3 regions of the Luteimonas viscosa genome follow, and region 2 is predicted to be linked to each of the others. Evidence: predicted binding sites of a transcription regulator. Region 2 holds the regulator's gene; each other region holds the start of a gene.
The links. Region 2 encodes HrcA, which represses chaperone genes, less so after heat shock. Its sites were predicted from a motif close to TTNGCACTCNNNNNNNNNGAGTGCNAA; they were not measured.
Positions count from the first base shown of each region.

Region 1: the regulator HrcA is predicted to act here: its motif matches at 4,280-4,306, upstream of rpoH (RNA polymerase sigma factor RpoH).
Region 3: the regulator HrcA is predicted to act here: its motif matches at 2,124-2,150, upstream of groES (co-chaperone GroES).

Region 1 covers NZ_VTFT01000001.1:1,530,458-1,540,978, forward strand. Annotated here, with positions in the region: gene FZO89_RS06900 (NAD(P)/FAD-dependent oxidoreductase) at 1-504, shown strand, start outside; gene zupT (zinc transporter ZupT) at 584-1,393, shown strand; partial or broken gene FZO89_RS18745 (DUF2306 domain-containing protein) at 1,639-2,061, shown strand; gene FZO89_RS06915 (helix-turn-helix domain-containing protein) at 2,108-3,271, opposite strand; gene rpoH (RNA polymerase sigma factor RpoH) at 3,378-4,256, opposite strand; gene FZO89_RS06925 (CshA/CshB family fibrillar adhesin-related protein) at 4,576-6,228, opposite strand; gene FZO89_RS06930 (TonB-dependent receptor) at 6,228-9,887, opposite strand; gene FZO89_RS06935 (OmpA family protein) at 9,908-10,521, opposite strand, start outside.
Region 2 covers NZ_VTFT01000002.1:348,352-358,872, reverse strand. Annotated here, with positions in the region: gene FZO89_RS16235 (hypothetical protein) at 62-553, shown strand; gene dapB (4-hydroxy-tetrahydrodipicolinate reductase) at 560-1,273, opposite strand; gene FZO89_RS16225 (sensor domain-containing phosphodiesterase) at 1,336-2,643, opposite strand; gene dnaJ (molecular chaperone DnaJ) at 2,812-3,933, opposite strand; gene dnaK (molecular chaperone DnaK) at 4,057-5,976, opposite strand; gene grpE (nucleotide exchange factor GrpE) at 6,084-6,590, opposite strand; gene hrcA (heat-inducible transcriptional repressor HrcA) at 6,635-7,696, opposite strand; gene recN (DNA repair protein RecN) at 7,946-9,616, shown strand; gene FZO89_RS16195 (Fur family transcriptional regulator) at 9,754-10,158, opposite strand; gene FZO89_RS16190 (outer membrane protein assembly factor BamE) at 10,277-10,521, shown strand, end outside.
Region 3 covers NZ_VTFT01000001.1:1,599,975-1,610,495, reverse strand. Annotated here, with positions in the region: gene FZO89_RS07170 (D-amino acid dehydrogenase) at 1-726, opposite strand, end outside; gene FZO89_RS07165 (winged helix-turn-helix transcriptional regulator) at 974-1,447, shown strand; gene groES (co-chaperone GroES) at 2,198-2,488, shown strand; gene groL (chaperonin GroEL) at 2,628-4,274, shown strand; gene FZO89_RS07150 (YadA-like family protein) at 4,363-5,982, opposite strand; gene FZO89_RS07145 (hypothetical protein) at 6,141-7,433, opposite strand; gene FZO89_RS07140 (OmpA family protein) at 7,430-8,530, opposite strand; gene FZO89_RS07135 (serine/threonine-protein kinase) at 8,638-10,521, opposite strand, start outside.

The DNA.
Region 1 (10,521 bases), on a different contig from region 2:
ACCGTGGTCTGGGCCGCCGGCGTCGCGGCCTCGCCGCTGGCGCAATGCCTGGGCGTGCCGCTCGATCGCGCCGGGCGCGTGAAGGTGCAACCGGATCTCTCGGTGCCGGGGCATCCCTGCATCTTCGTGGCCGGCGACCTGGCCGCGATCGACCGCGCCGACGGCAGGCCGGTGCCGGGCGTGGCGCCGGCCGCCAAGCAGATGGGCCGCCACGTCGCGCGCACGATCCTCGCCCGCCTGGACGGCCGCGAGGGCACGCATTTCCGCTACCGCGACTACGGCAACCTCGCCACCATCGGCCGCATGGCCGCCGTGGTCGACCTCGGCGCGTGGCGGTTCTCGGGGATGCTGGCCTGGTGGTTCTGGCTGCTGGCGCACCTGTTCTTCCTGGTCGGTTTCCGCAACCGCATCGTGGTGCTGCTCAACTGGTCGGTGGCGTACTGGACCCACCAGCGCGCGGCCCGGATCATCCTCGGCGGCGACGATCGTTCCGATACAAAGTAACGATCCACACGCGTGAGCGTGCACGTCAGCGCGTGCCTTGCTTCGGCTAGGATGGCGCGTCCCCCGGAACGCCGCGCGCATGACCGAGATCCCGCTGCAGAACCTGCTGATCGCGCTCGCGGTGACCACCGGCGCAGGACTGGCGACGGGGCTCGGCAGCCTGCTGGTCTTCGCCTCGAAGAAGCCCAATGCGCGGCTGCTGGCGTTCGGCCTGGCCTTCGCCGGCGGGGCGATGGTGTACGTGTCGCTCGCCGAGATCCTCAACAAGTCGGTCGCGTCGTACACGCTGGCCTACGGCGACCGCCTGGGATTCACCTGGGGCACGCTGTCGTTCCTCGCCGGCGTACTGCTGATCGTCACCATCGACCGGCTGGTGCCGAACCCGCACGAACGGCTCGAGGTCGACGATCCCTACTTCCGCCAGCACAACCGCGACTACGTCAAGCGCGTCGGCCTGCTGACCGCGATCGCGATCACCGCGCACAATTTCCCGGAAGGCCTGGCGACGTTCTTCGCCACGCTCGAGAATCCGGGCGTGGGCATGCCGCTGGCGTTCGCGATCGCGATCCACAACATCCCCGAAGGCATCGCGATCGCGGTGCCGGTGTACTTCGCCACCCACAACAAGGCCTACGCCTTCATCGCCTGCCTGCTGTCCGGCCTGGCCGAGCCGATCGGCGCGATCATCGGTTACGTGCTGCTGCGGCCGTACCTGTCGGACGCGGTGTTCGGCGGGGTGTTCGGCTTCATCGCCGGGGTGATGGTGTTCCTGGCGCTGGACGAACTGCTGCCCGCGGCCAAGCGCTACGCCAAGGGCCACGAGACGGTCTACGGCCTGGTCACCGGCATGGCCGCGCTGGCGATCAGCCTGGTGCTGTTCAAGTGGTGACGGCCGCCGGGGCCCGCTCCCCGGCCTGACGCGCACGTGCGAACCCGCCGGATCGAACGTCGCGGACGTCCGGTCCGGCCGGCTGCGACGACCGCGGCGCGTGCGCTGCCGATGCTGCCTCCATCCCGACCCGATGGAGCAAGCGCATGCGGCTGCAAGCCACGACCCTGCTGGTGCGATCGACCCAGGCCCTGTTCTCGCTGGCGTGCGTGCTGGTGGCCGCCTACGCCTTCGTCTTCCTGCTCATGCCCGTGCGCGAGGGCGATCCGTTCGCGGCCCGCTTCGCCGTCGCCGGCTGGGACGTGCCCGCGCACTTCTTCGGCGCCGGGCTCGCGCTGCTGCTGGTGCCGGTCCAGCTGAGCCAGGGCATCCGCCGGCGGTGGCCGATGATCCACCGCGTCTGCGGCCGGGTGTCCGCGGTGGCGATCCTGGTCGGCGGCGTGTCCGGCCTGTCCATGGCCCAGGAGGCCCATGGCGGCTGGGTCAGCCGGGCGGGGTTTTCCGCGCTCGCGCTGCTGTGGCTCGGCATCACCGCGAACGGCATCCGGCTGGCGATCAGGCGCGACCTTCCCCGCCACCGCACCTGGATGGCCTACAGCATCGCCCTGACCACCGGTGCGATCACGTTCCGGGTGATGCTGGGCGTGGGCACGGGGGTGATGGAATGGCCGTTCACGCCCGTGTACGCGACGGTGTCCTGGGTGAGCTGGATGTTCAATCTGGCCGCGTGCTCGGGCTGGCTGGCCCTGTCGCGCCGTCGCCGTCCGGCGACTTGCCCCGCGCCGGTTCCGGTTCCGCATGCCGACGCCGGAAGGCGCTGGGCGTCTCGCCCACCAGCCGCTTGAACGCGGTGTTGAACGTGGACTTGGAGGTGAATCCCGCGTCGTAGGCGAGCTCGAGGATCGCGCGCGATTCGGCCGGATCCGACAGGCTGGCGCGGACCGCCTCGATGCGATGGCGGTTCACGTACTCCCAGAAATTGCCGCCCAGCCGGCGGTTGATCACGGCCGACACCAGGTACTCGGGATAACCGCTGCGCCGTGCGAGCTGGGCGATCGTCAGCGCGGGTTCGCGGTACAGGCGCTCGCGCGCCATCAGCTCCGACAGCCGCGCCTCGACATCGTCGACGCGCGCGTCGCCGGCAAGGCCATCGCCGCCCGGCGACGGGTCCGGCGACGGATCCGCAACGGGATCGGTCTCCGCCGTCGTCGCCACGGGCGGCTGCGACAGGCTGAACCAGCCGATCACGCAGACCCAGGCCGCGACCGCACCGTAGATCAGGTAGTAGTCCAGGTACGGCAGGCGCACCAGCCATTGCAGCAGCGCGATGCCCCAGATCACGAATTGCCCCGCCGCCAGGGCCGTGAGCCAGCGCAGCGACAGCCGGTCGGCGTCGGAGCGGTGCGCCTCCAGCCGACGGCGATACCGCGCGACGCAGCGCAGCGCCGCCGCCAGGTAGGCGAACGCCACCAGGTACAGCAGGGGATCGAACCACGGCGCATCCCACGACCCGGCCACCGGCAGCGGGGCGCCGCCGAGCCAGCGTCCGCCCGCCCACGCCAGCGCGAGGCCGAACCACGCGGCGTGGGCCAGGTCGCGCCAGCGCGGGGCCCGTCCCGTGGTCAGCACCCGCACATAGACGAAGAACATCGGCGCGTAGAACAGCGGCAGCAGCCGCGCGATCCGGTACGCATCGCCCAGGGCGGTGGTCGCGGACGCCATGTACCCGGCCTTGACGGCGAGATCCACCGCGATGACGCCCAGCCAGGCCGAAAGCACGCGGTTGGCGTGCGCGTTCGACCGGCTTCGCCAAAGCGCGGCTGCCAGCATCGCCGCCTGCGCGGCGCCGACCCAATACAGGATCACCCAGACTGTCATCGACCGCGGAGCCGGTGGCGGGGCCGTGCAGGATAATCGCGCGGACGCCGGAAACGGAAAAAGCCCGGCCGGAGCCGGGCTTTTCCTGTTCTTCGCAGCGAGACGATCAGGCCGCGAACAGCGCCTTCATCTTCTTCAGGGCGTTGGCCTCGACCTGGCGGATGCGCTCGGCCGACACGCCGTACTCGTCGGCCAGTTCCTGCAGCGTGAGCTTGCTGTCCGGATCGAGCCAGCGACGCTTGATGATGTCGCGCGAACGCTCGTCCAGGCGCGCCAGCCCGGCGCGCAGCAGCTCCAGGCGGTTGTCGGCGCTGTCGCCGCGCTCGTAGGCCTGCGCCGGATCCTCGTCGTGCGCGATCAGGTACGCCGACGGCGACGGCGGCGCGTGCTCGTCGTCCTCGTCGGACGGCGCGTCGAAGCCGATGTCGCGACCCGACAGGCGCGACTCCATCTCCAGCACCTCGCGCTCGGACACGTTGAGGTCCTTCGCCACCGCGCTCACTTCCGCCGCGTTGAGCCAGCCCAGGCGGGTCTTGCTCTTGCGCAGGTTGAAGAACAGCTTGCGCTGGGCCTTGGTGGTCGCGACCTTGACGATGCGCCAGTTCTTGAGGATGAACTCGTGCATCTCGGCGCGGATCCAGTGCACCGCGAAGCTCACCAGGCGCACGCCGATGTCGGGGTCGAAGCGCTTGACCGCCTTCATCAGGCCGATGTTGCCTTCCTGGATCAGGTCGCCGAGCTGCAGGCCGTAGCCGCTGTAGCCACGGGCGACGTGCACCACGAAGCGCAGGTGCGAATGCACCAGCTCGCGCGCGGCGTCGAGGTCCTCTTCGTCGCGGAAACGGCGCGCCAGCGCCTGCTCGTCGTCGACCGAGAGCACGGGAATCTGGTGGACCGCACCGATGTAGGCTTCCAGCGAACCGAGCGGAGTCAGCCCGGTGAAGGCGGGAACCGGCAGGTTGTTGGCAACGAGGGCTTGGGTCATGGGGGTCTTCATGGGAAAGGAGTCTAGCAGTCGGTACCTGTGACTGCTAAGGGCTCTGGAAGTTCCCAGCGTTGCATGAATGGAACAACGACAGGGGCGGCTGTCGATCGTTTCAGGAGCCGGCCTGGCGCTCCGGAGACATCTGGCCCCGCTCCTCGCCGTTGCCCGCCTGAATCCCGCTCGACCGCCTTATCGAACGTGCGACAGGCCGACCCGTTGACGCGAGCGACGCACGCCGGCGGCCAGCCTCCCCGGCCCGGCACGCCGGCCCCCTCGGCGTCGGCCGGCCTGCCTGGCGTCGCAGCGCGTCGCGGACGCCTCAGGGTTCCGGATCGGCCACCGTGCACTGGTATTCCAGCACCAGTTCGCCACCTTCGGGCAGTGCCGGGATCGTCAGCCCGGCGCCCTGGAGGTCCCCGACCGTGGCAGCGGCGGGGCACTGCGCACCGCCGCTGGCGCTGCAGGCCACGACCGAAGCCGGTGCGCAGTCGAGTCCGTCCACCGGCGGATCGGTGACGACCGCGCCATCGGCCGCGAACGGGCCAGCGTTGCCCACGGTCACGGTGTAGTCGACCACCTGCCCGACGCTGGCATTGGTCGGCGTCACCACCTTGTCCAGCGACACGTCCACCGCGAGTTCGAGCTCGACCGCGTGGTCCTCGGCTTCGCCGTCGGCCGCTTCGCCGGAGGGCGACTGCACCTCGGCGGCATCGGTCGCATAGCGCAGCCGCACGTAGCTGCTGCCGGGCGAGACGTCGGCGGGCACGATCCACGACAGGGCCGCGGCCCCGCCGCTGCACGCGGCCTGCGCGCGCTCGTCGGGGTCGAACGCGCCGTTGTGGTCGAAGTCGATCCAGCCCGCGACCGTGCCGGTGCCCACGCAGGCAATGCTGCGGTCGATCGGCTGCGCGGTCCCGGTGATGGCCAGCGTGTCCGACGTCCATGCGTCCTCTTCGGCGGAGCCTGCGCTGCCGCCGCTGTCGTCGCCATCGGCGTCGACGCCGGCCTGGGTGCCGGGCTCGCCGTCGGGACCGATGCTGCCGAGGAAGCCGCTGTCGGGCGGTGCGAGCTGTCCGAGCTGGAAACCCGGGGTGTTGATGTCGATGGCGCCGGCGCCGGGCGCCAGCCCGTCGGGCTCGGCCACCAGCCCGCGCAGCAGGTGCGCGGCGTCGCCGTAGCTGCCCGGGGCATCGCCGAAGTCGGCGGACGGCGCCAGCAGCCCGATCGCGATCGCGGTATTGCCGCCACCGAGGATCTCGAACGCCATGGTGATCGACTCGCCGGGGCCGTAGGCCGCTTCGTCGAAGGTCAGGAAGGTCACGCCCGCCGGACTGGTCGTGCCGTTCTGCTCGCCGCCCGGGTTGCCGAAGCGGATCGCCTGCAGGCCGCCGCCCACGTCGTCCTTGCGCGCGTCGTAGCGGTTGCCGTTGCCGGTGTAGACCTCGACCACGTTCCAGGTGCCCGCGGCGGTGCCCTCCAGGTACTCGGTGGTCGTGTTCATCGACTCCGCGTCCGCCATCACCAGACCGGGGATCCGGTACGGCAGGCCGCCCAGTGTCGCCTGGCACTCGACGGTGAAACCGTGGGTGCCTGTCCTGCCCATGATGCCGGTGATGAGCTGGTTGGCAGCGCCGGTGCCACCGATGTTGTACATGTCGTCGAGCGCGTCGCCGCTCCAGTCGCCGGGGCGATAGCTCTCGATGGTGCCGCTGATGCCGGACAGGCTGCACTCGAGGACCAGGTCCTGGTTCGCGGTCACCGGGATCGTGGCCGAGGTCGTGGCGCCGTCGGCCAGCGGGAGCCCCGCCGTGCCGTTTACGCCGCCGCCCCAGGTCAGCCACAGGACCTCGTTGCGGTACTGGCCACTGCCGCCGGTGGCATAGGCCGCGGCATGCGCCTGCGGCAGGTGCGCGGCGAACAGGCCGCCGGCCAGCAACAGCGTGCAGGCGTTGCGGAGGTTGCGAGTCTTCATCAGTAGCTGCCCACGAAATTGACGAACCAGCCCTGGTGGTCGTAATCGAACTCGGTCAGGTCGTCGCTGAAATCGGTGAAGTTGTAGCCCGCGCCGATGCGGAAGTTGCGGCCGATGTCGCGGTCCACGCCCGCCATCCAGCCCTGGCGCGTGCCGCCATCGTCCACGTCCAGCCAGCGGTACTCGGCCATCGCGTGCCAGCGGTACAGCAGCTCGTAGCGGACCTGCCCGGCGGCGAAGGTGGTCGCCGAGTCGAACCAGTCGCCGGTGCCGCGGCCGAAGCGCGCCTCGCCCTCGCGGCGCGCGAGCTTGCCCGCGAATTCCCAGCGCTGGTCGTGGCGGTACACGCCTTCCAGCGACAGCACCTGGGTCTTCTGGTCGTACTGCGCGCCGCCCATCTGGCCCAGCGTCGCCAGGTCGTAGAGGTAGGTATAGCGGCCGAACAGGCCCCAGCGCGTGCTGTTCCACGGGCGGAAGGCGAAGCCGAGGTTGCCCTCGATGAACTTCGCGCTGGCGGCCGGGTCGAGGTCGTCCTGGGTATCGGCGTAGTTGAAGCGCCCGGCGATCCGCCAGCTCTCGTTGAGCTTGTGGGTGAGGCGATGGGTGCTGACCCACTGGGTGACGCGTTCGGCGCCGCTGTCCTCGCGCCACTCCAGCTTGCTCTGCCAGCTGGTGTCGGTGGAGGTGCGGCCGCCGGCGACGCTGATCGCGCGGCGATCAACCTCGCCGCCGTTGACGTTGGTCAGCTCGCCGTCGCTCAGGGTGAAGCCGACGTTCCAGCCCTGGGCCGGATAGAAATCCAGGCCGAAGGTATGCGCCAGGCCGCTCTCGCGACGGTTCTTCAGGAACTGGCTCTCGTTGAACACGTTGACCTGGTTCGACAGCCGCCAGCGCTGGCCGAGCGTCCAGCCGTTGCGCGCGTTGGGATTGAAAAGCGGGTCGTAGTCGCTGCGATCGGTGGAGTACGTGTAGCTGCCGTAGAAGCTCTGCTGCGCCGAACGCCGCCACTCGCCGTTGATCTGCGCCGCGTCGCCGCGGTCGCCGGTGGTGAGCTCGCCGCCCAGGGTGGAGAGATTGGCGAAGTTGTAGCGACCGCCGAGGGTGAACGCGTCGTTGTCGGCGTAGGCGCCACTGTCGTCGTCCAGGGTCAACTGGGCGGTGCCGTAGACATCGAGCGCGGTGCCGAAGCGGCGGGTGTAGCGCGCGGCGCCGAGCAGGCCGGCCGCATCGAGCGTGCCGCGCGTTTCTTCGACCCGCCGCAGCTCGAACGCGAGCGCATCGACATCGCCGATCCGCCATTCGGCCCGGGCCTGCGCCTGGGTCAGCACGTCGCCGGCGCGCTCGGCGCGGCTGTAGCGTGCGTACACGCCCAGGTTCGGGGTGAACTCGCCCAGCACCTCGGCGCCGTATTCCTCGACCTCGGCGCCGGTATCGAAGCGCGAGATCGAGTAGCCGGCGTCGATCTGGCGCCACCACGCCCCCGCGCTCCACGGCTGCTGGCTCCAGCCCAGTTCCTGGAAGTTGGCGCGCGCCTCGACCGCGGTGGCCTCGCCTTCGCGTGGCCCGGCGGGATTGATGCGGGTGAAGCTCAGGCCGCCGTTGTCGGAGAAGAACACCGGCGCACTGGTGGACTCGGTGCGCGCGTGCTCGAGCTTCAGGTAGGTGCCTTTGCCGGCCTGCAGCGTGACGTCGGCCGAGGTCAGCGTGTAGTCCTCGCCGGCGCGGTTCTCGTCGACGTGGGTCAGGCCGACGCCGAGATGGTCGCCGAACCAGTGTTTGCCGCGCACGCCGGCGGCGACGTCGTCGGCGTCGAAGTCGCTGGGCACCCACTCGTAATCGACGATCAGGCGTTGCGCGAACCCGTCGAGCGGCGCGTCGCGGGTCAGCGTCGGCAGGTTCTGCAGGGTGATCTGCGCCAGCGGGCGGGTCAGCAGCACGCGGCCCTGCAGCTCGTCGATCTCGTAATCGGCGCCGCGCAGCAGTTCCACGCGCTGCTCGACACGGCCGGTGGTGCGGTCGCGCACTTCCAGCACCACCCGGTCGGAGCCGGGCAGCACGTCGGTGTGCCGCAGGTAATACAGGCTGCCGCCGGTGCCGATGAACTCGCTGTGGCCGGGCGCGGTCTGCGCCTCGGAGGCGAACGCGCGCAGTTGCGTCACCGGGTCGCCCCAGGCATTGGCCATGCGCGAGCGCCAGTTCAGCGCGGCGCCGTACAGCGCGCGTGAGTACTGGCCGTACTCGGTGCCGGTGAAGCCGGTGGCGAAGTTGCCCCACAGCGCCTCGTTCTTGTCCCAGTCCGCGCGCAGGTAGAAGCGGCCCATGGTGTCGACGTCGCGCCATACGCGGGAATCGTCGCCGTAGGTCGGGTAGTACAGGTCGGGATCGAGCCGCCGGAACACGTCCTGCGGATCGGCCGAGGTGAAGCCGTCGAACAGGTCCTCGAGCGGACGGTTCTGCGTATCGGCCTGGGCGGTGACCAGGTACTTCCCGCCCAGCTTGGCCTTGCCGTAGAACGCCAGGCGGCCGTCGCTGAGGATGTCGTCCTCGCGGCCGGCCATCGCCAGGGACTGGCCGGGCCCGCTGGCGTCGTTCTGGTAGACGGTGACGTCGGCCATCGCCACGCCGAAGAAGTAGCGGCCGCTGACGTCGACGTCGAGCGCATGCACGATCGGCGCGGCGCCGTCCTGCCCATCGAGGCCGATCTCGAACCGGTGCTGGCCGACCGGCACGAGGTATTCGGCGACGAACTTGCGCTCAAGATCGACCGGATACGACTCGCCATTGATGCGCAGCGAGCGGCCTTCCGGCAGGTTGCGACCCTGCACGCGCACGCGCGAGCCGTAGATCGGGATGTTCTGCTGGCGCAGGCCGTTCCCGGCGAACGCGTCCTCCACGAGTTGCTGGGTCAGCGCCTGGTCGCCGCTCAGCGCGGTGCCGAGCGAACGTTCGACGCTCTCGCGCACCTGTCCGCGGGCGCGCTCCGCTTCGTCGGGGCGCACCAGCTGCAGCTTGCGCGGCGAGGTTTCGTCGAAATTGCCTTGCGCGTCGAACGCACGCAGCACGTAGACCAGTTCGTCGCCGGCGCGCAGGCGCAGGTCCGCCGGAAGTTCGCCGTTCCACTCGCTCTGCACGGCGGCTTCGACCGGGAGGTCCAGGCTCGCCACCGGTGCGACCAGGTCGCCGTCGCTGCCGCGGTAGATCCGCAGTTCGTAGCGGTCGACGAAGGCGGTGTAGTTGCTGCGCACGAACAGGCGCACCGGCTCGACGATCCGCCCCGCGTCGAAGGCGACCATCGACGGCGCGGTGATGCTGAGTTCCGGCACGCCCAGGTCGGGATCCTCGGTGGCCCAGATCGCGCCGCCGCCCGGCAACTGCACCGAGAACGTGCCGCGCGCCACCGCGCGACCCGGCTGGTCGAGCGCGACCGACACGCGCCGGTCCGGCTGCAACGCCTCGGAGGACGACTGCGCGTCCGTCCCGGTGGTCGCCGGCTGGTCGTAGCTGCGCGTGCGCACGCGGAACACCAGCTCGCCGGTCTCGCTGCTGCAGGCTTCATCGCCGCATTCGATCGCGGCCTTCGCCGGCTCGGCCTGTTGCGCCGAGGCGCTGGCGCTCATGCCGGCGAGGATGCCGATCAGGGTGGCGTCTAGCAATTTCATCTTCATGGTCCGGATCCCCCTTACCTGCGTTCCGTGCCGACGGGGGCCGCCGGATCGCTGCTTGCCTCGACCCGCACCTTGGCGCGGACCTCCGGACTCAAGCGCTGCGCGAGCGCCTGCTGCACCGCGCTGGCGCGTCGCAGTCCGAGCGCGGCGTTGTAGGCGTGCGAGCCGCGGACGTCGGTGTGTCCGACGATCGCCACCACGCCGCCGCCGAGTTGCTCGAGCCGTCTCGCGACCGCGTCGAGCAGGTCTTCGAACTCGGGCCGGATCCGCGACTGGTCGGTGTCGAACAGCACCGTGCCCAGCAATGCGCCGCCGGCATCCACGCCCGCGACCAGGCTGTGCGGATCCTCGACGCGCGTGCGCAGGACCACGCTGAGGCCGGCCTGCGCCTCGGCCGCCACCTGCGCCTGCAGCGCATCGCGCACCGCGGCCGCGCGGGCGAAGGCCAGGCCCTCGCTGTCGCCGTCGGCGGTGATCGCCACCTCGCCACCGCGATGGCGCTCGAACTGCTCCGCCATTCGCGTAATCGCCGGCAGGTAGGCCTCGCGCACCTCGGTGCTGCCGGGGGCGAAGATCACCTCGCCCAGTTCCAGTTCCACCCGGCGCTCGCCGCCCGGCAGCACCTGCA
Region 2 (10,521 bases):
CAAGCCCCGGGACGCAGGCTAAGTTGATTCCGGCGGCGAAAGCCGTGCGCCCGGGGGGGCCATGAACGACAAGACCGTGTATGCCAAGACGCCCGCCGGGCAACAGGAAATCGGGGAGCGCAAGGCGGGCCTGGACATCCGCCAGCGGCGGTTGCTGATCCTGGTCGACGGCCAACGCAGCGTGGCCGAGCTGCGTGGCGTATCGGGGTTCCCGGACGCCCTGGCGCTGCTGGAAGGGCTGCAGGCCCATGGCCTGGTGGTGTCCACCGGCGGTCCTGCGGCGGCGGCCCCCGCCCCTGCCGCATCGAAACCCGCCGCCGTGCCGGCCGGGCCGCCCACCACCACCGCCGACCTGCGCGAACGTGGCCGCCGGGCGGCACGCGCGGTCAGCGATCTGCTCGGACCGATGGGCGAGGACCTCGCGATGCGGCTGGAGGAAGTGAAGTCGGCCGAGGCGCTCGAGGACCTGCTCACGCGCTCGCGGCGGATGCTGGGCGAGGTCCGCGGCAAGTCCGCGGTCGCACGCTTCGAGCAACTGCTCGAACAAGACTAGTCCGGCTCAGTCGAACAGCAGCTGGCGCAGCCCGTAGCGTCCCGGGGGGCGCCGCACCAGCCTGATCGCCGCCTGCAGCGCGCCCTGCGCGAAGATGTCGCGGTTGCCTGCGCGATGGACCAGCTCGATCCGTTCGCCCATGGTCGCGAACTGCACCAGGTGTTCGCCGACGATGTCGCCCGCGCGCAGGCTTGCGTAGCGCGGCGTGGCACCGCCGCGAGACGCGGACGCGCCCAGCGCCAGCGCGGTGCCGGAAGGCGCATCGCGCTTGTGCGCGTGGTGCGATTCGACGATGTCGCAGTCCCAGCCCGGGAGCGCCGTCGCCGCGCGCTCGACCAGTTCGTCCAGCACCGCGACGCCGACGCTGAAGTTGGCCTGCCACAGCACCGGGATACGGCCGGCGGCGGCATCGAGCGCGGCGCGCTGTGCATCGGACAGGCCGGTGGTGCCGGACACCAGCGCCGCGCCGCGCGCCTCGCAAAGGGCGCGGACGGCATCGAAGCCTTCTGGCAGGCTGAAATCGACCGCGACATCGAACGCCGGCGTGCCCGCAAGCTCGGACGCGGCGAAATGCGGCGTCCCGTCGACCACGCGCTGGCCGACCGAACGCTGGACCGCGGCCACCACGCTCACGTCCTTCATGCCCGACGCAAGCCGCAGCAGCGCCTGCCCCATGCGGCCGGAGGCACCGTGGACCAGTATTCGTACGGGTTTGTCCATGGCCGCAGGCTAGCCGTGCGCGCCACCCGCCGACAAGCCCCTCGCTGCCCGGGCGAAGCCGATCAGGTCAGCTGCGGCGCCCCGATGAAGTAGCCCTGCCCGCACGCCACGCCGATCCGCCGCAACGTCCGCGACTCGGCGTCGGTTTCGACACCCTCCGCGACCAGGGTCGCCTGCGTGCCTTCGGCGAAGGTACACAGCGCCGCGATCAGCGACTGCAGCCGCGGACGGAGGTCGACGCCGCGCACCAGGCTCATGTCGAGCTTGATGATGTCGGGCGCGAGCGTGAGCACGTGTCGCAGGCTGGAGAAGCCGGCGCCGGTATCGTCCACCGCGATGCGGAAGCCGCGCGCCTGCAACGCCGACAGCCGGGCGGCAAGCCTCGGGTAGTCCTCGACCGCGGTGTGCTCGGTGATCTCGAGCACGATCCGGGCCGGATCGACATCGCCCAGCACCTGGTCGAGCGCGTCGCTGCACGCGACCTCGGGCGATACGTTCAACGAAAGGTAGGCGTCACCGGCCGGCAGCGGGTCGGCCAGCGCCGCGCGCAGCGCCGCCAGTTCCAGTTCCACGCTCCGCCCGCAGCGGGCGGCATCCCGGAACCAGGTGTCGGTCGGCAGGCCGTATTCCTCCGGAAACCTCGCCAGCGCTTCCCAGCCGACGACGGTACCGTCCGTCATGCGGACGATCGGCTGCCTCGCCACGCGCAGGCGACCGTCGCGCAGCAGCCGGGTCAGGCGCCGCCGGGCCGCTTCGTCCCCGCTGTCGCGATCGGCTCGGTTCCCCGCACCGGCGGCGACTTCCGCCTCCCGGCGCGAGGCTTCGACCGCACGATGCAGGCTGGCGCCGGCGAGCGTGGCCAGGTGCTCGAGCGCGAGCGTTTCCGCGGGGCCGAAACAATGCGGCTCGCGCGAGGCGACCTTGAGCACGCCGACGGGCTGGTCGCCGAACTGCAGCGGCACGACCACCATCGAGCGCAGTCCCACGCGCCGGCAGGCGTCGCGATCGACCCGCGCGTCCTGCTCGCTGTCGTCGCAGCGCAGCAAGCAGCCGCGCTCCATGCTCAGGCCCGACAGGCTGCCGGCGACGGGAATGCGCAGTCCCAGTTGCGCTTCCGCCATGCCGGAAGCGAACCAGTAGACCATCGCATCGCCGTCGCGGATCTCCAGGACGGCGCCTCCGGCGCCGGTCAGTTCCTGTGCGTGCAGGGTCAGCGCGGCCAGCACGTCCGACGGGCCGGGCCCGGAGGCCATGATCGCGCCCTGCGCCTCGACCACCCGCGTCAACAGCGACAGCGCCTCCGCATCCGACAGGCCGGTGCCCGCGTCCTGTGCGGCGCGCCGACGACGCTTTTCGACAAGCAACTGCATGGCCGCCTGCTTCCTTGGCATCCTCCGCCCCCCCTTGCGGGCGCCACGCATGCGGCGCCCATCGCGGACAGGCCGACCCTCCCACCGGCATGGTGGGCTGTCAAGTTGCAGGGCCGCATTGCCCGACTGCCGGCCGGTCGCCCCCGAACGCGGCGGGGAGACGCTGCATCAGGAGGTCATGCGCTCCCAGAAGCCGCGCACGCCGTCGACGAAGGTGCTGGATTTCGGCGAATGCCGACGCGCACCGTCGCCGACGAAGGTGGCCTCGAACCTGTCGAGCAGGTCGCGCTGTTCGGGCGTCAGGTTGACCGGCGTTTCGACCACCACCTTGCAGTACAGGTCGCCCGGCGCGCGGCTGCGCACCGACTTCACGCCCTTGTCGCGCAGGCGGAAGACCCGGCCGGTCTGGGTTTCGGCGGGAACCCGGATCTCCGCCTCGCCGCCGAGGGTCGGCACGCGCACCGCGTCGCCCAGCGCGGCCTGCGAAAAGCGGATCGGCACTTCGCAGTGCAGGTCGTCGCCGTCGCGTTCGAAGATCGGGTGCGGACGCACCCGGACCTCCACGTACAGGTCCCCGGGAGACGAACCGGCCGGGCCGGCCTCGCCCTCCCCCGCCAGGCGGATGCGATCGCCGTTGTCGACGCCCGCCGGGATCTTCACCGAGAGCACCTTCTCCTCCTCGACGCGGCCATTGCCGTGACAGGTCTTGCAGGGGTTGGCGATGGTCTGGCCGCGTCCGTGGCAATGCGGGCACGGTTGCTGCATCGAGAAGATGCCGCGCTGGAAGCGCACCTGGCCGCGTCCGTGGCAGGTGCCGCAGGTCTCGAGCTTGCGGTCTTCCGAGCCGGTGCCGGCGCAGTCGCCGCATTCGGCCAGGGTCGGGATCTCGATGCGCTTCTCCAGGCCGGCCACGGCTTCCTCGAGATCGAGTTCCATCACGTAGCCGACGTCGGCACCGCGCCGCGGCCCGCCACGCGCGCCGCCACCGCCGAAGATGTTGCCGAAGATGTCGCCCATGTCGGCGCCACCGAAGCCGCCGGGGCCCGCGTTGCCGCCGCCCATGCCGTGCTCGAACGCGGCGTGGCCGTGCTGGTCGTAGAGGCGGCGCTTGCCGCCGTCGGACAGCACCTCGTAGGCTTCCTTGCACTCCTTGAAGCGCATCTCGGCCTCGTGGTCGCCCGGATTGCGGTCCGGGTGGAACTTCATCGCGCAGCGGCGATAGGCCTTCTTCAGGTCCTCCTCGCTGGCATCGCGCGGGACGCCGAGGGCTTCGTAGTAGTCGCGTTTCATGGAGACGGGATTCGTGATTCGTTATTGGTGATTCGGAACGGCGAAAGCGGACTCCAGGGGATCGTGATGGAAAAAGCGGAGCCGAAACCCCGCTTCTTCCAATCACCAGTCACCAATCACCAATCACTGCTTCTTCTCGTCGTCCTTGACCTCGGTGAACTCCGCGTCGACCACGTCGTCGTTGTTCGACGCCGCCGGACCGCCGGCATCGGCGCCCGGCTGCTGTGCGGCCGCGGCGGCCGCGAACAGCGCCTGCGCGGCCTCTTCCAGTCCCCTGGTCTTGGCCTCGATCTGGCCCTTGTCGTCGCCCTTCATCGCGGTCTCGACCTCGGCGATCGCGCCCTCGACACGACCGATGACGTCGCCCGGCACCTTGTCGCCGTTGTCCTTGATCGCGCTGCGCGCGCTGTGGATCAACGCGTCGGCCTGGTTGCGGGCGCCGACCAGTTCCTGGAACTTCTTGTCCTCCTCGCGATGCGCTTCGGCATCGGCGACCATGCGCTGGATCTCGTCGTCCGACAGGCCGGAACCGGCCTTGATCTCGACCTTCTGCTCCTTGCCGGTCTTCTTGTCCTTGGCCGTCACGTGGACGATGCCGTTGGCGTCGATGTCGAACGACACCTCCACCTGCGGCATGCCGCGCGGCGCGGCGTCGATGCCGGTCAGGTCGAAGCGGGCCAGCGACTTGTTGTAGCGGGCCTGCTCGCGCTCGCCCTGCAGCACGTGCACGGTCACCGCGGACTGGTTGTCCTCGGCGGTGGAGAAGGTCTGCGAGGCCTTGGTCGGCACCGTCGTGTTCTTCTCGATGATCTTGGTGAACACGCCGCCCAGGGTCTCGATGCCCAGGCTGAGCGGGGTCACGTCCAGCAGCAGCACGTCCTTGACGTCGCCGGCCAGCACGCCGCCCTGCACCGCGGCGCCGATCGCCACGGCCTCGTCCGGGTTGACGTCCTTCTTCGGCTCCTTGCCGAAGAACTCGCTCACCGCCGCCTGCACCCGCGGCATGCGGGTCTGGCCACCCACGAGGATGACCTCGGCGATGTCGCTGGCGCGCAGGCCGGCATCGTTGAGCGCGACCTTGCACGGGTCGATGGTCTTCTTCACCAGGTCGTCCACCAGCGCCTCGAGCTTGGCCCGGGTGAGCTTGATGTTCAGGTGCTTCGGGCCCGACGCGTCGGCGGTGACGTACGGCAGGTTGACCTCGGTCTGCTGCGCGCTGGACAGTTCGATCTTGGCGCGCTCGGCCGCGTCCTTCAGGCGCTGCAGGGCCAGCGGATCCTTGCGCAGGTCGATCCCCTGGTCCTTCTGGAACTCCTCGACCAGGTAATCGATCACGCGCTTGTCGAAGTCCTCGCCGCCGAGGAAGGTGTCGCCGTTGGTGGCCAGCACCTCGAACTGCTTCTCGCCATCGACTTCGGCGATCTCGATGATCGACACGTCGAAGGTGCCGCCACCGAGGTCGTAGACCGCGATCTTGCGGTCGCCACCGGCCTTGTCCAGGCCGTAAGCCAGCGCCGCGGCGGTCGGCTCGTTGATGATGCGCTTGACGTCGAGGCCGGCGATCCTGCCGGCGTCCTTGGTCGCCTGGCGCTGGCTGTCGTTGAAGTAGGCCGGGACCGTGATGACGGCCTCGGTGACCTTCTCGCCCAGGTAATCCTCGGCGGTCTTCTTCATCTTCTCGAGAATGCGCGCGGACACTTCCTGCGCCGAGAGCTTCCTGCCGTCGCTGGTCGCGACCCAGGCATCGCCGTTGTCGTGCTCTATGATCGCGTACGGCACCAGGTCGAGGTCCTTCTTGACCTCGGCGTCGCCGAACTTGCGGCCGATCAGGCGCTTGACCGCGTAGAAGGTGTTCTTGGGGTTGGTGACGGCCTGGCGCTTGGCGCTCGCGCCGACCAGCACTTCGCCGTCCTTGGTGTAGGCCACGATCGACGGCGTGGTGCGGTCGCCCTCGCTGTTCTCGATGACCTTGGCCTTGCCGCCGTCCATGATCGCCACGCACGAATTGGTCGTGCCGAGGTCGATGCCGATGATCTTTGCCATGATGGTTCCCTCTGGAATCTGGTCTGGTGGGCGGCGCTGCCGCCGATGACGCGTATCTGGGGCTGCCGCGACGGCGCTTCAAGCGTCGCCGGGCGGATGTTTCAGGATCAGTCGTGCTTGGCCACGGCGACGAGCGCCGGGCGCAGCAGCTGTTCGTTGAGGATGTAGCCCTTCTGGAACACCTGGACGACCGCCCCCGGGGCCACGTCCGCGGTCTCGACCGCACTCATCGCCTGGTGGCGGTCGGGATCGAAACCGTCGCCGGGCGCCGGGGCGACCTCGACCAGGCCGGCGTTCTCGCAGACCCGCGTGAGTTCGCGCAGGGTCAGCACCACCCCGTCGCGCAGCGGGTCCTCGGCGGGGGCGGTGTTGAGCGCGGCCTCGAGGCTGTCGAACACCGGCAGCAGTTCGCCCAGCAACTGCTTGTTGGCGAAGCGGCAGGCGTTGCGCACGTCGCGCTCGAGGCGCTTGCGCTGGTTCTCGATGTCGGCGCGGTCGAGCAGCGACTGCGCGCGAAGCTGTTCAAGTTCGGCCTCGAGGGCCTGGATCCGGCCTTCGGCGCCGTGTTCTTCCTCGGCCGCGGTGGCGGCGTCCTGCATGGGTTCGGTGGTCATGTCCTGGCGTTGGCTGGGCGGTCGTCTGGCCGCCGACCCGCCAGCTATGGGGCCGGCGGTTCCGGATTCAAGGCGGCGCCGAGCACGTCGGCGGCCGCCTGCACCACCGGGATCACGCGTTCGTAGGCCATCCGTGTGGGGCCGATCACGCCCAGCACCCCCAGCACCCTGCCGCCGGCGCCGTAGGGCGCGGTCACCAGGGAGACACCCTCCAGCGGCGCCAGCCCGGTCTCCTCGCCGATGAAGATGCGCACGCCGGGCGCCCGGATCGTGCGCTCCAGCAACTGCAGGATCTCGCGCTTTCGGGCGAATGCCTCGAACAGCTCGCGCAGGCGGTCGAGGTCGGACAGGTCCTGCACCCCGATCAGCCGGGTCTGGCCGGCGACCAGCATGTCGTCGCTGTCGGCCGGGGCCAGGGCCTGCTCGGCCAGTTCCACCGTGTGCGAGAGCAGCGCTTCCATCTCGTCGCGCGCGGCCTGCAACTCGTGCACCAGGGTGGCGCGGATCTCGGCCACCGGCCGCCCGGCGAAGTGCGCATTCAGGTAGTTGGCGACCCGCTCCAGTTCGGAACCGTCGTAGGGGCGGCGGGTCTGGATGATGCGGTTCTGCACGTCATGGTCGGCGAACACCAGGATCGCCATCACCCGCTGCCCGTCGAGCGGCACGAAATCGATGTGGCGGAAGGCGAACTGTTCGCGCCTGGGCACCGACACCACGCCGACGAAATGGGTCATCGCCGAGACCAGTTCCGAGGCGCTGCCGAGCAGCGACTGGGTGGTCCCCGAACCGCCGGCCAGTTCGCCGCGCAGCCGCGCCATCTCCGCATTGGGCAGCGGCTGCACCTGCAGCAGCGAATCGACGAACACCCGGTAGCCCTGGGCGGTGGGGATCCGTCCGGCCGAGGTATGCGGCGCCGACAGCAGCCCCTGGTCCTCGAGGTCGGCGAGGATGTTGCGGATCGTCGCCGGACTCACGTCCAGTCCCGAATGGCGGGCCAGGGTCTGCGAGCCCACCGGCCCGCCGTCGCGGATGTGCCGCGCGATCAGCGTGCGCAGCAGTTGCCGCGCGCGCGGGTCGAGGTGGGTACGGGGCGGAGGGACGGCCATCGCCGCGATTAGATCGCCGATCGTCCGTGCGGAGCAAGCGACGGGGGATTCCGCCCTGCGCAAGCCGGCCGGCAGCCGGGCGGCCCGCGGCGAAGGTGCCACGGGTGCGCGGCAGGGCGAGGGCCGGAGTGCACGCGACACCCGGACGACCATGCGGCCTCGCCGCGCCGATCCCCGGTCCGGCGCGGACTGCGCGCTGCCCGCATTGCGTCTCGGCGGTTGAGAACGCGCGCACTACAATGCCCGACCATGCTCAGGCGCCTCACCCTTCGCGATTTCGCCGTCGTCTCGGCCTCCGAACTCGAATTCGGCCCGGGCATGACGGTGATTTCCGGCGAGACCGGCGCCGGCAAATCGCTGCTGGTCGACGCGCTCGGCTTCCTGTCCGGCCTGCGCGCCGACGCCGGCATGGTCCGGCATGGCGCGGCGCGCGCGGAACTGCATGCCGACTTCGACCCCGCCGACGCGCCGGCCGCGCTCGACTGGCTGCGCGAGCAGGAGTTCGACGACGGACAGGCCTGCACCCTGCGTCGGACCCTGCGCGCCGACGGCGGTTCGCGCGCGTGGATCAACGGCCGGCCCGCGACCCTGTCGCAGCTCTCGCAACTGGCGGGGCTGCTGGTCGAGATCCACGGCCAGCACGAACACCAGGCGCTGCTGGAAAAGTCCAGCCAGCTCGCCCTGCTCGACGCCTTCGGCCGTCACGACGCGCCCCTGGCGGCGGTGCGCGAGGCGGCCGCACGCTGGAGCGCCCTGCTGCGCGAGCGCGATGCGCTGTCCAGGACCGGCGACGTGTCCGAGCGGATCGACTGGCTGCAGCACCAGCTCGGCGAGCTCGAGCGGGAGGACCTCCGCCCCGAGGCGCTGGAGACGCTGGTCGCGGGACACCGCCGGCATGCGCACGCGGCCAGCCTGATCGCGGCCTGCGATGAAACGCTGTCGGGCCTGTCCGGAGACGACGAAGGCCCGTCGCTCGAGCGGCGCCTGCAGCAGCTGCGCGGCGGCCTGTCGCGCGAGCGTGCGCACGAGCCCAGGCTGGAGGAAGTCGACGCCATGCTCGAGTCGGCCGCGATCCAGATCGACGAGGCCGCGCTGCTGCTGCAGCGCGTGCGCGACGACCTCGACCTGGATCCGGTCCGGTTCGAGGCGATGGACGCCACCCTGGCGCGTCTGCACGAACTGGCGCGCAAGCACCGGGTCGCGCCGGAGGCGCTGGCCGACACCCGGGCCGCGTTCGCTGCCGAACTCGAATCGCTGCGCGAGGCCGGCACGCGGCTGCAGGTGCTCGATGGCGAGATCACGACCGCCGCCGGCGCATGGCGCGAGGCCGCCGACGCCCTGGGCCTGGCACGCGCTGCGACCGCCGGACGCCTGTCCCAGGCCACCACCGGGCTGATCGGCGAACTCGGGATGGGTGGCGGCCGCTTCGAGGTGGCGCTGGAGCCGGTCGATCGCGACCGCCCCGACCCGCAGGGCGGCGAGCGCGTCGAATTCCTGGTCTCGGCCAACGCCGGGCAGCCGCCCAGGCCGCTGCGGCGCGTGGCGTCGGGCGGTGAGCTCTCGCGCGTCTCGCTGGCGATCGAGGTCGCCGCGCTCGGCTCGGACGCGGTGCCGACGATGGTGTTCGACGAGGTGGACTCGGGCATCGGTGGCGCGGTCGCGGAGATCGTCGGCCAGAAGCTGCGTGCGCTCGGCGACAGCCGCCAGGTGCTGTGCGTCACCCACCTGCCGCAGGTCGCCGCCCAGGGCCATGCCCATTACCGGGTCAGCAAGGCCGACCGCGACGGCCTCACCCACAGTGCGGTGCAGCGCCTCGATGCGAAGCAGCGCCAGGAGGAACTGGCGCGGATGCTCGGCGGGGTCGAGGTCTCGAAGGAAGCGCGGGCGGCGGCGAAGCGGCTGCTCGGGAACGCCGGCTGAGGCAACCCGCCCGGCGGCTTTCCGCTGGCGTCGCCGCCGTCGGGGAATCCTTGCGGCGGGGGCGCCCGAGGGCGCGCCGTGGAACGGAATGACCGGGCCCGATGCGCCCGATGCGCGCGCTGCGTCCGGACCCGGGCTCAGCGCTTCCTGCGCACGTACAGCACCAGCGAATGCTCGTCGAGCGCATAGCCATGCTCGCCGGCGATCTTGTTGAGCAGGGCCACGATCTCGGGGCTCTCGAACTCGGTGATGTGGCCGGTGCCGACGTCGACCATGTGGTAGTGGTGGTCGCCGCGGTCGATCTCGTACAGGGCGTGGCCGCCCTCGAAGTTGTGCTTGACCACGAGGCCGGCGGCCTCGAACTGGGTCAGGACGCGATACACGGTGGCCAGGCCGATCTCGTCGCCCTGCTCGAGCAGCTGCCGGTAGATGTCCTCGGCGGTCATGTGCTGGCGCGGGGTCTTGAGTTCGAGCAGCTCGAGGATGCGCATCCGCGGATGCGTCACCTTCAGCCCGGCCTTGCGCAAATCCATCGATTCCATGGGGTCTCCGTTCACGGGCGGTTTAGCGCCAGCTGCCTGGACGCCGGTCGCGATGCGCGCGGTGGAGTGTATCATCGCGCCACCCCAGCCGATCCTCGCAGGCCCCTGCTTCATGCCCATGTCCCGCATCGCGCTCGCCCTCCTGATCGCCATGGCCACCGCCGGCTGCGGCATGCTCTACAAGCAGCCGATCTACCAGGGCAACCTCATCGAGAAGTCGGCCATCGACCAGCTCCAGGTCGGCATGGACAAGCAGCAGGTGCTGACCCTGCTCGGCACCCCGTCGATCGCCGATCCGTTCCACCACCAGCGCTGGGACTACACCGCGACCCAGCGGCTCAACCGCCGCGGCCACACCGAGGT
Region 3 (10,521 bases), on a different contig from region 2:
GCGTCCGCCGATGCGCACCCCGGCCAGGCGCTCGCCATCCCCCAGCAACGCCTGCACCTCCTGGCCGAAGCGGAACTCCACGCCCGCGCTGGCGGCCAGCGCCGCCAGCCGGGTGGTGAACAGGTGGCAGTCGCCGGTCTCGTCGCCGGGCAGGCGCAGCGCGCCGGCCAGGGTGTCCTTCACCCTGGAAAGCGCCGGCTCGACGCGGACGATGCCGTCGCGATCGAGCAGTTCGTACGGCACGCCGTATTCGCGCAGGACGGCGATGTCGCGTGCGGCGCCGTCGAGCTGCGCCTGGGTGCGGAACAGCTGGGTGGTGCCGAGGGTGCGCTGTTCGTACTCGATGCCGGTCTCGCGGCGCAGTTCGCCCAGGCAGTCGCGGCTGTACTCGGCCAGCCGCACCATCCGCGCCTTGCTGACCGCGTAGCGGTGGTGGGTGCAGTTGCGCAGCATCCGCCACAGCCAGCGGTACTGTTCCGGGTCGCCGGTGGGGCGGATCGCGAGCGGCGCGTGGCGCGAGAGCAGCCACTTCGCCGCCTTGAGCGGAATTCCCGGCGCCGGCCAAGGCGAGGCATAGCCGGGGGACACCTGGCCGGCGTTGCCGAAGCTGGTCTCCAGCGCGGGGCCGGGCTCGCGGTCGACGACCACCACTTCGTGGCCCTGCCGGCGCAACGACCACGCGGTGGTCACGCCGATCACGCCGGAACCCAGGATCAGGATGCGCATTGCCTGTTCTCTCGCCACACGCCAGTGGATGGAAGGATGGAAAGCTCGCCCGCAGGTGCCGTCGCTTCGCTGGACGCGCAGACGTGGGGATCGCCGCGGAGGGCCTCACGCATACGCCCCCTAGGTTCCGGGAGTTGCCGCGCTGGCCGTGGCATTCTCCAGTATAGAAAGACGATTGCAGTCGATTCGACTGATATCGAGGCTCAGGACAGGTAATATTCCTGCAGAAGCCGTTCCTGGCAGGACCATGAAGCCGCGCGAGCTCGACCGCATCGACCGCCGCATCCTGCGCATCCTGCAGCAGGAGGGGCGCATCCCTTTCACCGAACTCGGCGAACGAGTGGGGCTGTCGAACACGCCGTGCACCGAGCGCGTGCGCCGGCTCGAGCGCGATGGCGTGATCACCGGCTACCACGCACGGCTGGCGCCGGCCTCGGTGAAGGCGGGGCTGCTGGTGTTCGTGGAGATCAGCCTGGCCTACAAGTCCGGCGACATCTTCGAGGAGTTCCGCCGCGCGGCGCTGAAGCTGCCCAACGTGCTCGAATGCCACCTGGTGTCGGGCCACTTCGACTACCTGATCAAGGCCCGCATTTCGGAGATGGCCTCGTACCGCAAGCTGCTGGGCAGCACCCTGCTGACCCTGCCGCATGTGCGCGACTCGCGCAGCTACATCGTGATGGAAGAGGTCAAGGAGACGCTGGAGCTGCCGGTCGCGGATTGATGGCGCGCCTGCGATGCGCACCGCGATCCTGCGCGACGGGCGCGGTCGTCGAAGCGCGTTGCGTGTGCTAAGTCGCGGCGCGGCATCGCGCGTGACATAGGGGTCCAGAACATCCGGGCCGCCGCTGTACGGTCTCGTGGCGACCTGACGGGCCCCGCTGCGACCGGCGGGCTTTCGCGGCGAATGTCCCCCGGCCTCCGCCTCGCGGCGGAAGCCTCCTCCTTGATTTCGCCGCGAAAGCCCGCCGGTCGCAGCGGCGCTCGGCTGACGACTGGCACGTGGATCGCCAGTCCCAAGCCGGGGTGTGCGCTGGGTTGTTGGATCGGGAAACCTGGACCCTGCTCCGCAGGGTGCGGGTGTCCCCGGGGACGAAATCAAGGAGGAGCCGTCGGCCGCAGGGCGGCGGCGGGGGACATTCGTCTCCGGGGGCACCCGTGCCCTGCGCCGCGCGACAAGGGCTCAACAACGTTGTTGCTGTCCTGTCACCGGTCCCGGCAGTCCTTCCCCGTGCGCGCTGACACCCGCCTGCCGGGAACCGGGACGCGCGTGCTCTGGACACGATGCCGGGCCCGCCGGGGTGCGGGAGATTTTTCTTCACCGGCCCTTGAAAGCCCCAAGACGCCGCCCCATGTTCCGCCCACCTCCCGGCCTGCCCGGGATTTTCGTGCCCACGGTGCTGGCAGTCGTCATGTGCGAGTGCTAACATCGCCACCACTTTCCCAGTCCAATCAATCACTTAAAGGATTGAATATGAGCAATATCAAGCCGCTGTACGACCGCGTGGTCATCAAGCGCATGGAAGAAGAGAAGCTGTCCGCGGGTGGCATCGTGATCCCGGACTCGGCGACCGAGAAGCCGATCAAGGGCGAAGTCGTCGCGGTCGGCGAGGGCAAGGTGCTCGACAACGGCAGCGTCCGCGCGCCGAAGGTCAAGGCGGGCGACAAGGTGCTGTTCGGCAAGTACAGCGGCACCGAGGTCAAGCTCGACGGCACCGAGTATCTGGTGGTGAAGGAAGACGACATCTTCGCGATCCTCGGCTGAGCCGAGTACCGCGAAGGGATTCGGGATTGGGGATTGGGGATTCGTAACGGCGCAACGCGCCGCCCCGCCCCTCCCGAGCCCGCCGCCTTCGCTTTCTCCAATCCCCAATCCCCAATCCCCAATTCCGGAGTTTCATCCCATGGCTGCCAAAGAAATCCGTTTCGGTGAAGACGCACGCGCCAAGATGGTGCGCGGCGTCAACACGCTCGCCAACGCCGTCAAGGCGACCCTCGGCCCGAAGGGCCGCAATGTCGTGCTCGAGAAGAGCTACGGCGCCCCGACGATCACCAAGGACGGCGTGTCCGTCGCCAAGGAGATCGAGCTGTCCGACAAGTTCGAGAACATGGGCGCGCAGATGGTGAAGGAAGTCGCGTCCAAGACCTCCGACAACGCCGGCGACGGCACCACCACCGCCACCGTGCTGGCGCAGGCGCTGATCCGCGAGGGTTCCAAGGCGGTCGCCGCCGGCATGAACCCGATGGACCTCAAGCGCGGCATCGACCACGCGGTCAAGGCCGCCGTGGAAGAGCTGAAGAAGATCAGCAAGCCCACCGCCGACGACAAGGCGATCGCCCAGGTCGGCACGATCTCGGCCAACTCCGACGAGTCGATCGGCAACATCATCGCCGACGCGATGAAGAAGGTCGGCAAGGAAGGCGTGATCACCGTCGAGGAAGGCTCGGGCCTCGACAACGAACTCGACGTGGTCGAGGGCATGCAGTTCGACCGCGGCTACCTGTCGCCGTACTTCATCAACAACCAGCAGTCGATGTCGGCCGAGCTCGACGACCCGTTCATCCTGCTGCACGACAAGAAGATCTCCAACGTCCGCGACCTGCTGCCCGTGCTCGAAGGCGTGGCCAAGGCCGGCAAGCCGCTGCTGATCGTCGCCGAGGAAGTCGAGGGCGAGGCGCTGGCGACCCTGGTGGTCAACACCATCCGCGGCATCGTCAAGGTCTGCGCCGTCAAGGCCCCGGGCTTCGGCGACCGTCGCAAGGCGATGCTCGAAGACATGGCCGTGCTCACCGGCGGCACCGTGATCTCCGAGGAAGTCGGCCTGCAGCTCGAGAAGGCGACCATCGCCGACCTCGGCCGCGCCAAGAAGATCCAGGTCTCGAAGGAGAACACCACGATCATCGACGGCGCTGGCGACACCTCCGCCATCGAGTCGCGCATCAAGCAGATCAAGGCGCAGATCGAAGAGACCTCCTCCGACTACGACCGCGAGAAGCTGCAGGAGCGCGTGGCCAAGCTGGCCGGCGGCGTGGCGGTGATCAAGGTCGGTGCCTCGACCGAGATCGAGATGAAGGAAAAGAAGGCCCGCGTCGAAGACGCCCTGCACGCCACGCGTGCGGCGGTGGAAGAAGGCGTGGTCCCGGGCGGCGGCGTGGCCCTGGTGCGCGCGCTGCAGGCCATCGGCGAGCTCAAGGGCGCGAACGAAGACCAGAACCACGGCATCGTGATCGCCCTGCGTGCGATGGAAGCCCCGCTGCGCGAGATCGTCACCAACTGCGGCGAAGAGCCCAGCGTCGTGCTCAACAAGGTCAAGGACGGCAAGGGCAACTACGGCTACAACGCCCAGACCGGCGAATACGGCGACATGATCGAGTTCGGCATCCTCGACCCGACCAAGGTCACCCGTTCGGCGCTGCAGAACGCGGCCTCGATCGCCGGCCTGATGATCACCACCGAAGCGATGGTGGCGGAGCTTCCGAAGAAGGAAGAGCCGCACGCCCACGGCGGCGGTGGTGGCGGCATGGGCGGCATGGGTGGCATGGATTTCTGATCCGGCTTCACCCGCTGCACCGCAAGACGAAGAACCCCGCCGCGAGGCGGGGTTTTTCTTTGTGCCCGGATCGTGCGTGCCGCCCGCCTTACAGGTCGATGCCGAAGCCCACGCCGGCGGACTTCTCGCTGCCACTGAACGCGCCGCCCAGGCTGAAGGACGCAGTCCTGCCGACGCGCTTGCCGTAGCCGATCGACAGCGCGCTTTCGCCACCCTGCCAGCCGGCGCCGACCGCGATGCGCCCGCGCGGGCTCTGCGTGCCTGCGGCGTTGATCGCCATGTTCAGCATCGCGCTGCCCATCGCGCCCTGGCGGTCGATGCGGCGGTCCTGACGGTGCATGCGACGATCGATGTCGTCGAAGCGGTCTTCGAATGCGTCCATGCGTGCGTTCAGCGCCGATGGATCGAAGCCGGCGATGCTCGCGATCTGCGCGTCGGTATAGGCATTGGCGGCGTCGAGCGTGGTGGCGTCGCCGGTGTCGGCGTAATCCTGCGCGGCATCCAGCGTCGCATCGTCGGCGGCATCCGCATACGTCCCTGCAGCCGACAGCGTGGCGGCGTCCCCGCCGTCGGCGATCGCGCGTACCTCGGCTTCCGACAGGCCGCCCGGTCCCAGGCCGGCGACCTGCGCGTCGGTGTAGGCGTTCGCGCTGGCCAGCGAGGCTTCGAGCTGGCGCAGGTTGACCGCGTCGGTCGGCGCGGTGCCGTCGGCGACATGGATGATCTGGCGCTCGAAGCCTGCGCTGCCCACCGACACCGTCCACGCGCGGTCGGCAAGCGCGCCCGCGCCCAGCGCGACACTGTTGGCCCCGGTGGCGCTGGCGTTCTGCCCGATGGCGACCGATCCGGTGGCGTCGGCGCCGGCATTCGATCCCACAGCGACGCTGTCGCTGCCACCGGCGACCGACGACTGGCCCAGCGCCACGCTGCGGTCGCCGGCGGCATGCGCATCGAAGCCGATCGCCACGCTGGTGCCCCCCTCGGCGAAGCTGCCCTGCCCGAGCGCCGCGCCCTGGCCGAGTGCCCGGCTGCCATACCCTCCAGCGAACGAACCGTAGCCGGCAAACGCCTCGGCACCGATTGCGGTGGCGAAGTCCTCGCCCGCGACCGCGTCCAGGCCGATCGCGGCCGCGCCGAAGCCGATGGCCTCGCTGGAGAACCCGGCGGCGAGGCTGCGATCGCCGACGGCGCTGTTGAAGGCGCCGATCGCACTGCTGAACTGGCCTGCGGCCGTGTTGTTCCTGCCGAACGCGTTGCTCTGTTCGCCGTCGGCGGTGTTGCCGACGCCCATGGCACTGGCCTCCATCGCGGTGGACGTATTGCTCCGGCCGATCGCCACTGCGCGGGCCCCGGATGCGGTGTTGTCCTGGCCCACAGCCACCGCGTTCGTTTCCGTCGCGGTATTGAGGAAACCGATCGCCACGCTGCCGACGCCGGCGGCCACGTTCACGCGGCCCATGGCGGTGCTCTGGTTGCCGCCGGCGTCGTTTTCCAGGCCGAAGGCGACGCTGCCTACGCCGCCGGCGACGTTGTCGATGCCGCAGGCGACGGCGTCGGACGAGCCGGGGGCGCTGCTGCCGCCCGTGCTTTCCGCGGCCGTGCCGTCGTCGGCGAGGATGCAGCTCTCGCCGGCAGTCGCGTCGGGGTAGGAGAGACTGAAGAGGATGGCCAGCGCCAGCGCGGCGCGGGACGGGAATCGAATGCTCATGGCGGGCTCCGGTGACGGAAACGGCGGAGTGCCGCTCCCACCTGACCGCATTCGGGAAGCGCCACGATCCGGGGCCACCGTCCGGGTCGCGAGTGGGGTGGATCCGCCTTCCATGTGCAGCGGGCGGTGGCGCCTGTCACAGCGGTCGCGGAAAGGCCTCAATCCCCGGTCACCGGCAATCCGTGCTCCCGTGCCCAGCGCAGCGCCTCGTCGCGCGCACCTTCGTCGAGTTGCTTCATGCGTTCGCGGTGGACGCGGCGACACTCCGCGCCGCTGCGTCCCTGCGGACATGCGCGCAGGGCGGCGTCGATCTCCGCCGCCTGGTCGACCAGCGATGTCGCGTCCTCGCCGAAACCGATCGCCTGCTCCAGCGCCGGTCCGGCGAACGCGGTGACGATCCTGTAGCGCCGGGTGTCGAGTCCGGCGACCGCAGGCTGCATCTGCTTCAGGTCGATCACCACGTCGCCGCCGTCGCGGTCGGCGCCCTCGTAGCGCACGCGCCGCACCTCCCGGTTGACGCGCACGCGTGCGTCCTTGATCACGCCGCTGCCCATGCCCAGCCACGGGACCTGCGTGACGACGGCGCTCGCGCCCGGCGCGACCCACACCTGCAGGTAACGTTCCGTGCCGTCGATGTCCACCTTGCCGCGCGCGCCCCGGGCGCGACCGGGCGGGGCGCTGCCCAGGCGCTGCGGCGTGCGCGCGATGCTGGACAGGAACTCGTGCGTGCGTGCCGCGCTGGCCAGCCACGCGAAGGCGGCCGGGATGTCGTCGCCGAGCTTCATGCACGCGCGGCCGACGTCGGGATGCGTGCCGCACAGCAGGAAGTCCCCGTTGGCCTTGCGGATCAATCCGTCGATCGCGGCATCGGCCGGCAGCGGCGGCGCGGTCGCCATCAGGTGGCCGATCGCATCGCCGGTGACCAGCCAGCTGCCGTCGGCGCTGTTGACGAAATACTTGAAGTCCTCGAGCAGGTCGGCGCTTTCGACGGTGTGCAGGATCATCCAGTCGAACTGGAACTTGCCCAGGTCGCCCTCGGGGTTGCGCGGGAAGCGGCTGTCGGCGCGATAGGCCGCTTCGCGCGCCTGCTTGCGCCTGCGCCACTCCGCGTCGCCGGCGTCGGTGGGCTTGACCAGGTCGTTGGGGATGTCGAACGGACTCTGCCAGCCCGGGATCTCGTCTCCGGTCCACGCCGGCTTGTCGGCCAACCGGTCGGGGATGTGGAAGGGATCGGCCTCGCCCGGCAGGCTGCCTTCGGGCACGTCGGGCTTGTCCGGCGGAATGAAGCGCTCGCCCAGGTCGCGTGCCTTCGACGAGCCGGATTCGACGACGTCGAGCGGCGCGTCGGGCGGATCGAACGGGTTCGGGATCGCGCCGGTGGCGAAGGCGAACGCCGCCGCGCCGACGACCAGTGCGGCGATGCCGGAGGCGGCCGCGGCGCTGCGCTTCATTGCTTCACCAGTTCCACGCGCCGGTTGCGCGCGCGGCCGGCCTCGGTATCGTTGTCGGCGACGGGCACGCTGCTGCCGACGCCCTGCGCGGTCAGTCGCGCCGCCGCGATGCCGCGCGCCAGCAGGGCATTGCGCACGGCCTCGGCACGCTGTTGCGACAACGCCGTGTTGGCCGATGCCGTGCCGGTGCTGTCGGTATGCCCCACGACCAGCAGCTTCAGCGCGGTTTGCTGCCGCATCAGTTGCGCGGCCTGGTCGAGCGATGCGTTCGACTCCGGTTTCAGGGTGGCGCGGCCGGTGTCGAAGAAGATGCCGTCCAGTGTGACCTTGCCTTCCTGCGCCAGCCCGGCGGCGAGCGCGTCGGCCGAGACCCCGACCATGCCGGTGTCCATGCCGGCGGTTTCCAGCACGTGCACGTAGGTGATGTTCGGGTTGACCGCGACCGACACGTACGCGGTGCCGTCGCCGTAGGCCAGCCCGCCGGTGAAATAGCGCAGGTCGCCGGCGATGCCCACGTTCATGCCGTTGAGGGTGTTCCAGCCCGGTTTGGCGGTGCTGCCGCAGGCCTCGCGGCGCTGGCATTCGTAGTCCAGGCGGAAGCCGCGCGCGGCCAGCGCGTCGCGGTAGTTGCGCTCGATCTCGAAGGTCGAACGCCCGCGCGGGTTGTCGTAGCGCAGCCGCGTGAGCTTGCCTTCCAGCCGCTCGGTGCGATTCTGCCGCTGCGCGAAGCCGACGATGCGCTGGTACTCGTTGTAGGCGTCGAACTTGCGTTCGCGCAGGTTCGAGCCGGCGTACGGCGTGATCAGCGGATGGTCGCCCCCCGGGTCGGCAGAGGCGCTCTCGCTGCCGGCGCCGCCGCCGACGATCTCGACCTCGTCGCCGCGGCGTTCGGCCTCGCGCACGCAGCGTTCGTCGCCCAGCGCGCAACGCGTGGCGCGGCGGGTTTCCCGGTCCACCTTGCGCTCGACCTCGCTGGTCGCGGCGCGTTCGGCGACCTTTCTCAGCCGGTCGGTCCAGCTCTGGGCGGCTGCGGTGGCGGACAGCAGGGCGATGCCGAGGGCAAGGCACAGCGCGGTGGCGGACGGGCGGTGGAACATGGCGGACTCCCCGGGTGCAGGTTGCGGCGCACGGGCCGCTTACCTGCACATTCGGAATCGGTCGGTAAAAGTGCCAACGGTGCGGCCGCAGCCGCCCCGGGGCGGGCTCAGTCGTCCGCGAGTGCGGCCGACAGCATCCGCCGTTCCAGTGGCGGCAGGGCGGCCTGCTCCTGCAGCACCGCCTGCGCGCGCCGCCGCAATGGCGCGCAGTCGGCCGATGGCGCGGGCCGGCAATGCAACGTCAGGGCCCACGCCAGCGATTCCAGCGCCATTCCGCTCCGGGCACCCTGCGAAGCCACCACGCCCTCCATTCCTTCCAGCACATCGAGCCGGGCCTGGCGGGTCTCGCCCTGGGCGGCGCGCACCAACGCCCGATTGGCCCGGATGTAGTGCGGTGCGAAGTCGTCCTCGCTGCCGTGTCGCCGATACAACTCGATCGCCCGGTCGAAGCCGGCGCGCGCCTGGTCCAGCTGGCCGAGCGCGAACCGGGTTCTCGCCAGGTTGGACAGGCGTGCGGCGTACCGCCGCGAATCGGTCCCGAGCGTGCGCGCCATCCGTTCGGTCGCCGCCCGCTGCCAGGGCAAGGCGGCCCTCGCGTCTCCGCCGTCGCGCAGGGCATTGCCGACATTGCCTTCGGCGATCGCCACTGCCGCATGCTCGGCGCCATGGATCTCCAGCATCAGGGCATGACTGCGACGGTAGTCCTCCAGGGCCCCGGACCAGTCGCCGTACCGGTACCGGGCGTTGCCCAGCGCAGTCACGGCATTCGCGTACTGGCTGGACGAAGCGCCATGGATCGAGGCGGCCTGCTCCATCGCCTGCTTCGCTGCGTCCACGGCCTGGTCGAACAGGCCCAGCCGGTCGAGTGCGTCGGCCAGGGTGGTCAACGCCTGTATCGAATCGACCGTCGGCCGGCCGAAGACGCGCGCGTGCGAATCGAGCATGTCGCGCAGCAGGTCCACCGCCTGCGCGTAGCGGCCCACCTGTGCGTAGGCGGCCGCGAGCGCCCGGACGACAACGAACCACGTCGTCTGCGCGCTCGGGTGGTGGTCGCGCAATCCGCGCTCCGCACGCTCCAGTTGCCCGATCGCTTCGCCCACCCGTCCCTGGTGCCCGTAGATCGTCCCCAGCTGGTAGTGCAGCAGCTGGCATTCCATCGACGTCGCGACCGCTTCGTCGCAATGCGACAGCGCATCCCGCACCTGCGACAGGGCATCGTCGTAATCGCCCCGGTTGCCCAGGTGCACCGCGTAGGAGCGTTTGGCCGACTGCCACTGTTCAAGCGACCCCCGCACTGCGGACAACATCGCGATCGCCTCGCGATAGTAGGCTTCCGCACGTTCCGGATCCTGTTTCCGATCGGTCATCAGTTGTGCGCGTGCCAGCAGGATCTCGACCCGTTGCGGCACGCCGAAACCGCCGTTGCCTTCGGCCAGGTCCATCGCCTGGTCCAACAGCTGTTCGGCTTCGTCGAACCGGCCGATGCGGCGATACAACCTGCCCAGCTGCACCTGGACCGCCGCCAGTTCGACCGGCTGTCCCGAGAGTTCCGTTCTGGCACGCCGGGCCGCCTCGCCGATCACGGCCTCACGTCCCATCGCGGCCTCGGCTTCGTTGCTGGGCACCAGCATGTCGAGCAGCGTGCGCAGGAACGCCAGTTGCCGCATCGACGAGTTGGCCGCGGCCCTGGCCTGTCCGGCCTGATGCAGCGCCTCCTGTCGTTGCCACAGCGCCAGCGCGGCACCGACGGCCAGGGCCAGGACCATGCCCGTTCCCAGCGCCACCGGAAGCCGGTGGCGAGCGACGAACCGGCGCATGCGATACGCGCGTCCGCCCTGGCGCGCCGCCACGGGCTCGCCCGCCTTCCATGCGCGCAGGTCGGTCGCAAGCTCGCTCGCGCCGGGATAGCGCCGGGCCGGATCGCGCGCCAGCGATTTGTGCAGGATCTCGCCCAGGTCGCCGGAGAGCGCCTTGCGCAACGCGCGATCGCC